2 regions of the Halobacillus sp. SY10 genome follow, and region 1 is predicted to be linked to the other one. Evidence: riboswitches for the same ligand, from Rfam matches in the RefSeq annotation. Region 1 holds a riboswitch; the other holds the start of a gene.
What was found. Region 1 has a riboswitch for S-adenosylmethionine ahead of ACJA3J_RS09915 (phosphoadenylyl-sulfate reductase). Riboswitches for the same ligand answer to the same signal wherever they lie in the genome.

Region 1 (4,201 bases):
TAAATCAGGATTTCATGAATACAGAGGATATTGAATTTGGCTATTGCACAGAATTCATGGTCAAATTTGAAGAAGATAAACTTGCTGAACATCCATATGATGAAGAAGCCTTCCGTAATGAGCTCAGTGAAATGGGAGATTCTCTGCTTGTCGTTTCTGATGAAGACTTGATCAAAGTCCATGTCCACGTGGAATATCCAGGTGAAGCGATGACCTTGGGGCAAAGATACGGCAGTCTTGTCAACATGAAGATTGAGAATATGCGTGAGCAGCATACGTCGATCGTTGGTGACAAAAAGAAAGCCAAGCCCAAGTCAGAGGAAAAAGCAGAGTACGGAATCGTGACAGTAAGCATGGGAGACGGAATCAAGAAGTTGTTTGAAAGTCTTGGAGCTACTGTTGTTATCCAAGGTGGACAAACCATGAACCCGAGTACTCAAGATCTTTCGGAAGCGATTAAAGAAGCACATGCAAAACGAGTGCTTGTCTTGCCGAATAACAAGAATATCGTCATGGCTGCTGAACAAGCGGCAGAATTAGCGGATGTAGAGGTGGCTGTCATTCCATCGAAAACGATTCCTCAAGGGATGAGCGCCCTTCTAGGGTTCAACCCAGAAGCGGATCTTGATGCGAATAAAGAGGAAATGCAGAGCCTCATGGCTGAAGTGAAGACAGGGCAAATTACGTACGCCGTCAGAGATACACAAATTGATGGGTTGGACATTTCCAAAGGCCATTTCATGGGAATCGCCGATGGCAAAATTTCCGCCACAGATCAAGATGCATTGACGACTGCTAAAACGTTGTTGAACCAAATGATTGACGAAGATGAAGATGAAATTCTGACCATCTTGACAGGTGAAGAAGTCGACGAAAAAGATGTAGCAGAACTTGAATCATTCATAGAAGAAACGTATGAAGATCTAGAAGTGGAAATCCACAATGGTGGACAGCCGATTTACTCCTATATCTTTTCAATCGAATAAAACGTGCAGGAACGCAGCTCTTGGGGCTGCGTTTCTTTTATGCTTGTTTTCGAACCACCTTGACTCGAAGATGGTTTCGAATAGAAAAAACAACAATCAAGAGATAGCCGGATAGCAGACAAGTGTACACAAACGTTAAGATCGAATCACTGACTTGGATCGAAGAAAGTAAAGTCCTCGTATTTGTAAGTATGATAAAACCTCCGGCTAATACTCCAAGAACAGAAGAGGGGAGGGTTTTGACAAGCCAAGCGGCAATGGGTGCTGCTATGACACCACCGATAACGAAAGATGAAATGAGCAGCCAGCTGAACTGGTCATGCCCTAAAAAAATCAAAAACCCAGCCGTTGCTGAAATCGTTACCAGAAATTCGCTCGTATCCACTGTTCCAATGACTTTTCTTGGAGCAATCCCTGATTGAGAAAGAAGCGCAGGTGTATTCACAGGTCCCCATCCACCCCCTCCGACACTATCCAAAAAACCCCCGGCAATTCCAAGTGGCAAGAGGAAACGTTTGTTTACAGACTTCTTTTCTTTGGTATGTGTTTTTTTCGAAAGGTATAGGAAACGAAAAATGATATAAATCCCTAGTGTGAGTAGGAATATGGATATGTAAGGTCTAATGAATTCCCCTGATATATAGCTTAAAAATGCCGCACCTAAAAAGGCACTGATGGCTCCAGGAACTGCGATAATCATGACAAGGCGTTTATCTACATTGCCAAATTTATAGTGGGAAAAGCCTGAAACAGCCGTGGTGGCGATCTGAGACATATGGATGGAAGCGGATGCTACAGCAGGAGCAAGTCCATAGGATAAGAGAATGGTTGATGAGCTAAGCCCAAACCCCATGCCGAGTGCACCGTCCATCAGTTGAGCAACAAACCCAATGAGTGCGAAAATCGTTAGTTTTTGCAAAGTGTACCACTCCTTTTAAAAAGTCCAATGTATAGTAAAGTATTTTTCATTATTCCTATGCATTTACTTGGTTTTATAATCAAAAAAAACTCCCCCGTCTGAAAGAAGGGGGAGTGATCCGCACCTTATCTTTCAGCCTTCTGGCTGCTGGAATGAGCACCTTCTTAAAGGTTGCTGCGGGATCGTCAGACCAGTTTCCTCCCCCGACTCTTCATAAGGATCGTATGAATATTTTTAGAATAATTCTAAAACTAACGGACATGGATTTGTTTGTCAAACATATTTATTAAAAAAGCAGAAAAATTATAATTTTTCAAAAAAACATTGACATCTGTTGAAAAGGAGCATAAGATTTGTATCAACTTGTTTTTCAAAAAATTTCATACCTTTTCTTATCTAGAGAGGTGGAGGGACTGGCCCTTTGAAACCTCGGCAACGGGTCTGATGATGTATACAGATACTGTGCCAATTCCAGCAAGTGGTGAACGCTTGAGAAGATAGGGAGAATGTAGTTTACATGTATTTGTAAAAGCCTTTCTTCTTATCGTGAAGATAGGCTTTTTTGCTTTTAAGAAAGGAGGAGGAAATGAAACCATCACTCATCACATATCAATCATTTGAAAACCCATTTGAGGGTGATCCACCGAAGGGCGACGATACAAAAGGAGCAGCGGAAGTCATTCGCTGGGCATATTCTCAGTATAAGGACATTGCGTATGCCTGTAGTTTCGGAGCCGAAGGTATCGTTCTCATAGATTTGATTTCGAAGGCTCAGCCGGATGCCGAAGTCGTTTTTCTTGATACAGACCTTCATTTTCAAGAAACTTATGAGCTTATTGAAAAAGTAAGAAAGAGATATCCGGCACTAAACATAACGATAAAGAAGCCTGACATCAATCTGGAAGAACAGGCAGAACAATTCGGATCCGCCTTATGGAAACGGAAGCCGGATCATTGTTGTTACATCCGTAAAATAAAACCGCTCGAAGATGCCCTCAGCGGGAAAACAGCGTGGTTGTCGGGGCTGAGGCGTGAACAATCCCCTAGCCGACAAAAAACAAACTTCGTCAATAAGGATGAAAGATTCAAATCCATAAAAATATGTCCGTTGATTCACTGGACATGGGAAGACGTATGGCAATATATCCGACTAAATGGGTTGGATTACAATGAATTACACGATCAGAATTATCCCAGTGTCGGATGCATTCCATGTACGGCTCAGGCAGCCGATGATGGGAGATCAGGAAGATGGAAAGGGTTCAATAAATCCGAATGTGGTTTACACACAGCGGAGCCTTTGGAAGAGGAAAATTCATGAAGGAGGAATTTGCATGTCAATCATAACCCCGCACGGTGGAGAACTTATAAACAGATGGAAGGAAAAAAGACCGGAGGAGCTGCCGGAAGATATCATCGAGCTTGATTCAATGGCCTTAAGTGATGTCGGTTTGATTGCGAATGGTGCTTATAGTCCATTAAAAGGATTTATGAACAAGGACGACTATGAATCTGTTATCGATACGATGAGGTTGAAAGATGGCACTCCATGGAGTATTCCTATAACGCTCCCAATCACAGAGTCACAGTCCCGGACGCTTGGAAGGAAAGCGCAGTTGGTCAAAGACGGGGTTGTATATGGAACGATTACGATAACTGATCGATTTAAACCGGATAAGGAAAAGGAATCTCAAAACGTATACTTAACGACAGAGCCTGAGCATCCTGGGGTGAACAAATTATACAACCGACCAGATTGGTACGTAGCAGGCGAAATTGAGGTCTTTCAAAAACCTCCTTACGAACATGGAAAAGCTTTTTATTTGGATCCAGAACAATCGAGGGAGCACTTTCAAGAACTCGGGTGGAAAAAGGTCGTCGGTTTCCAAACAAGAAATCCTGTCCATAGAGCTCACGAATATATCCAGAAAGCTGCACTGGAAACGGTGGATGGATTGTTTTTAAATCCTCTTGTGGGTGAAACAAAAAGTGATGATATTCCCAGTGAAGTCCGAATGAAGAGCTATCAAGTCCTTCTTGATCAGTACTATCCAAAAGAAAGAGTCACATTGGCCGTTTTCAATGCAGCGATGCGGTATGCAGGGCCAAGGGAGGCGATCTTTCATGCAATCGTCAGAAAGAATTTCGGTTGCTCTCACTTCATAGTCGGCCGCGATCATGCAGGTGTAGGGGATTATTATGGTACGTACGATGCGCAGAAAATTTTCAGCCATTATGAAGATGGGGAGCTTGGGATCACGCCACTTTTCTTTGAACATAGTTTTTATTGCAACGC
Region 2 (4,201 bases), 1.3 Mb from region 1:
CTTTAAGAAACCTTGTCTGACATGATCACGTTTGATCTTAATCATGTTCAGACCATGCCTGATTGGCATGGTCTGTTTCTATATAGTAGGTGATGAAGATGGATGGAGAACGAATCGTCATTGTTGAAGGAATTACAGATAAGAAGAAGTTGAATAAAGTTCTTGATGAAGAGATTGAAATCATCTGCACCCATGGTACTTTAGGAATCGAGCGGATGGAAGAAATGATTTTTGATCATAACTTAGATGATCGGACCGTGTATATTCTAGTGGATGAAGATGACTCTGGCTACAAATTAAGAAAACAATTGATGGAAGAGCTTCCTCACGCTGAGCATATCTACATAGATAAGGCTTTCAGGGAAGTAGCAGCTACGCCGGAACCTGAATTGGCAAGAGCCTTACTCAGTAGACATTTCAATGTAAAGTCGATCTATTTAATATAGGAGGATGGCTGTGGAGGAAATAAAAACAACAGAAGTAAAGAAGTTCTTCGAATCTCCACAAACGACCCTCACCTTCGTTCATAGCCCTTTTTGTGCAACTTGTCACCTAGCGCGTCAAATGCTCACAACACTGGAGTCTGTATTTGATCGAGAAGTTTTTAAGGAAATGAATGCTTCTCTGCACCCTAAATGGATGCAGCATTTTAAGATTAAAAGTGTTCCATGTCTGCTGGTTACGAGGGGCGGGGAGGTAGAGGAAAAGATTTATGCTTTTCATTCTGTCTCCTATATGTATGAGAAAGTGGTGGGTTTTGTTGAATAGTGTATGTATTTCCCAGGAAATGACCACTACTGTAGAATTTAAAAATTCTCTAAAAAACTTATATGTAATGTGGAAGAGTTCGATAATGAAAAAGACAGCAAAGACTTTCCGGAGTCTTTGCTGTCTTTTTGTTATGAATATCATACGATTTCTCCTAATTTGCTTACAATATCTAAAAAGGAGGACTGATCGCCAAAATTCGCATGGATCTCTCCTTGTTGATTAATGATGATGGTGGAAGGAACGCCATCACAATTGTACAAGTCATAGACGTATCGTCCTTCGTCAGAAAGAGTTGGTTGTGTTAAAAACTTTTCCTTGAATTCGATGCCTTCCTCAATTTTCCGTTCCCTTCCAGTTACATTGATCGTCATCATTTTTACTTTGTCATGGTCCATCGTTTTGAAAAGTTGTTCTTTCATAGGTAAGTCTTTCCCACAATCTGGACACCAGGAAGCCCAGAAGGTCAAGACAATAACTTTCCCTAAGTCCTCTTCAAGTTTATAAATGGAAGAGTGGTTGTGGATGTAAGGTAGTTCAAATAAAGGGGCTTGTTTACTCAATGTCATTCTCCTTTTTATCAGGCGAAGGTTATGGATTGACGCTTATATATTTCCCATGCTAACATAATTATTAATTTCATATCGACATCTTCACTTATCCAGAGTGGCGGAGGGACTGGCCCGACGATGCCCGGCAACCGGCAGGTAAACTGCACGGTGCTAAATCCTGCGAAGTCTTTGACTTTGATAGATGAGAAATGTAAAAGCGATGAATCTCTTCTATTAAAGAAGGGATTTTTTTATTGTGTCAATCGAGTGAATATTCGATGTTTTTGTATGGAAGATGTAATCATTTCTTTAGTTTTGATCGACTTTATTTTTCTGAACAATCTGTTTATGAGTTGACACAAAATTCTTACGGTGCTACAATCCATTATTGTACTACTTAAACGAATTAAAGCGATAGTAATTTAATAAATTAAAATCTCTTATCCAGAGTGGCGGAGGGACTGGCCCGATGATGCCCGGCAACCGGCAACACTGTTTTGCTCAGGTGCCAATTCCTGCAAAGTATTAAGCTTTGACAGATGAGAGAACAGATTTTTAGGTATGATTAAAAAAGCCACTCTGTTCTCATTACAGAGTGGCTTTTTTTGAAGTGGAGGGAAAGCAGCATGATTACAATTAAAGGACTATCAAAGATATTCCACACGAAAGATCAGGATGTACGAGCAGTGGATGATTTAAGTCTTAATATTAACAAAGGGGAAATTTATGGAGTGATCGGATATAGTGGGGCCGGTAAAAGTACATTTATTCGCTTACTGAACCGTTTGGAAGATCCCACAGAAGGAAGCATTCTTGTCGATGAGCAGGAACTTACTTCATTAAGCAAAGGAAAATTAAGGTTGGCCAGACAAGAAATAGGAATGATTTTCCAGCATTTCAATTTACTTTGGTCACGTACCGTTCATGATAATATCGCTTTTCCACTGGAAATTGCCGGGATCCCTAAAGCAGAAAGGCAAAAACGTGTCGATGAATTAATTGAATTGGTCGGGTTGAAAGGCCGGGGAGGTTCTTATCCATCCCAATTGAGCGGTGGACAAAAGCAAAGAGTGGGAATAGCCAGAGCGCTTGCAAACAATCCGAAAGTTCTTTTATGTGATGAGGCCACATCCGCGTTGGACCCTGAGACCACGGATTCGATTCTTGATCTTCTTGTGGATATTAACGAAAAGCTTGGCCTTACAATCGTTCTGATCACACATGAAATGCACGTCATTCGCAAAATCTGTCATCAGGTGGCGGTTATGGAAGAAGGTAAAATTGTTGAACAAGGGGAAGTGTTGGACGTTTTTCTTCATCCTCAAAAACCAGTCACGAAGAAGTTTGTGGATCAAGTGATGGGAGATCCAGAAAAAGAAACCTCCTTGCAATTGATCAAAGATAATTACCGGTCTGGAGAAATTATACGCCTTCACTTTGTCGGAGAAAGTACAAATCAGGCACTGATCAGTGATTTATCAAGGAAGTTTGAATTAGACGTCAACATTCTACATGGAAAGATTACCCAAACACAAAAGGGTGCATATGGAACAATGTTTGTTCAATTTGATGGAGACGAAAAAGAAGTCGAGCGTGCCATTGAATATATTGAATCAACATCTGTTGAAGTGGAGGTGAATCCACATGTTTAATGAATGGTTCCCGAACGTAAGAATGGAAGACATGATTACAGCTACAAATGAAACCTTGTATATGACGCTGGTTTCTGTCGCTGGGACATTCGTTTTAGGTTTGCTTTTGGGTCTTCTCCTTTATTTGACCGGACCTGGGGGTCTTTGGGAGAACAAAACGTTGAATTGGATTACTGCTTCCATTGTTAACATATTCAGAGCAATTCCGTTTATTATTCTCATTTTATTATTGTTCCCGTTTACTGATTTTCTGCTGGGCACCATTCGAGGGCCACAAGCAGCATTGCCTGCCCTGATTATTGGTGGAGCGCCATTCTATGCCCGGTTGGTGGAAATTGCATTGAAAGAAGTCGATAAAGGTGTCGTGGAAGCAGCAAAATCTATGGGAGCTAAATACTCGACCATCATTTTTAAAGTATTGCTTCCGGAATCGATGCCAGCTCTCATATCTGGGATAACCGTAACAGCTATCGCATTGATTGGATACACCGCCGTAGCCGGTGCAATCGGATCTGGCGGTCTTGGCGATTTCGCTTATTTTTATGGGTTCCAAAGAAGTAACTTTGATGTTGTATTCATTTGTACTATTTTAATCATTTTAATTGTGTTTATTTTCCAATTCATCGGAGATGCCATCTCACGAAAATTGGATAAAAGATAAAATAAATAAAAGGGAGAGAATGAATAATGAAAAAACTATGGACGAGTTTAATCGCTGTATTGCTTATCCTTGTTCTCGCAGCTTGCGGGTCATCGAATGAGGAAGAAAATGCATCAGGATCTGAAGGTGAAGAAGGTGGAACAAAGGAGATTAAGGTAGGAGCTACCAGTGTTCCACATGCTGAAGTTCTCGAGAAAGCAAAACCTATGCTTGAAGAAGAAGGAATCACATTAAAGATTGAAGAATATCAGGATTACATTTTACCGAACCAAGATTTAGATGAAGGTCGTATTGACGCTAACTACTTCCAAACGATCCCTTATATGGAGACCCAAGAGGAAGAGAAAGGGTATGACTTTGCAAATCTTGGTGGGATCCATATTGAGCCTATCGGAGTTTATTCTCAAAAATATGAAAACCTGGAAGAAGTTGAAGAAGGTACGCAGCTAGTCATGAGTCGTTCTGTATCCACTCATGGTCGAGTCCTTTCGCTCTTAGAGAAAGAGGGACTAATCAAATTGGATGAAAGTGTGGATAAAGTGGATGCTACTGTACAGGATATTGTAGAA

Region 2: linked by a shared signal. The riboswitch ahead of ACJA3J_RS16555 (methionine ABC transporter ATP-binding protein) and the one ahead of ACJA3J_RS09915 (phosphoadenylyl-sulfate reductase) in region 1 are both predicted to bind S-adenosylmethionine.

The regions. Positions count from the first base shown of each region.
Region 1 covers NZ_CP174345.1:1,935,357-1,939,557, forward strand. Annotated here, with positions in the region: gene ACJA3J_RS09905 (DAK2 domain-containing protein) at 1-986, shown strand, start outside; gene ACJA3J_RS09910 (sulfite exporter TauE/SafE family protein) at 1,024-1,905, opposite strand; SAM riboswitch class I at 2,028-2,125, opposite strand; SAM riboswitch class I at 2,295-2,409, shown strand; gene ACJA3J_RS09915 (phosphoadenylyl-sulfate reductase) at 2,492-3,226, shown strand; gene sat (sulfate adenylyltransferase) at 3,240-4,201, shown strand, end outside.
Region 2 covers NZ_CP174345.1:3,225,666-3,229,866, reverse strand. Annotated here, with positions in the region: gene ACJA3J_RS16570 (toprim domain-containing protein) at 99-446, shown strand; gene ACJA3J_RS16565 (thioredoxin family protein) at 451-768, shown strand; gene ACJA3J_RS16560 (TlpA family protein disulfide reductase) at 909-1,331, opposite strand; SAM riboswitch class I at 1,423-1,528, shown strand; SAM riboswitch class I at 1,757-1,865, shown strand; gene ACJA3J_RS16555 (methionine ABC transporter ATP-binding protein) at 1,946-2,971, shown strand; gene ACJA3J_RS16550 (methionine ABC transporter permease) at 2,964-3,632, shown strand; gene ACJA3J_RS16545 (MetQ/NlpA family ABC transporter substrate-binding protein) at 3,659-4,201, shown strand, end outside.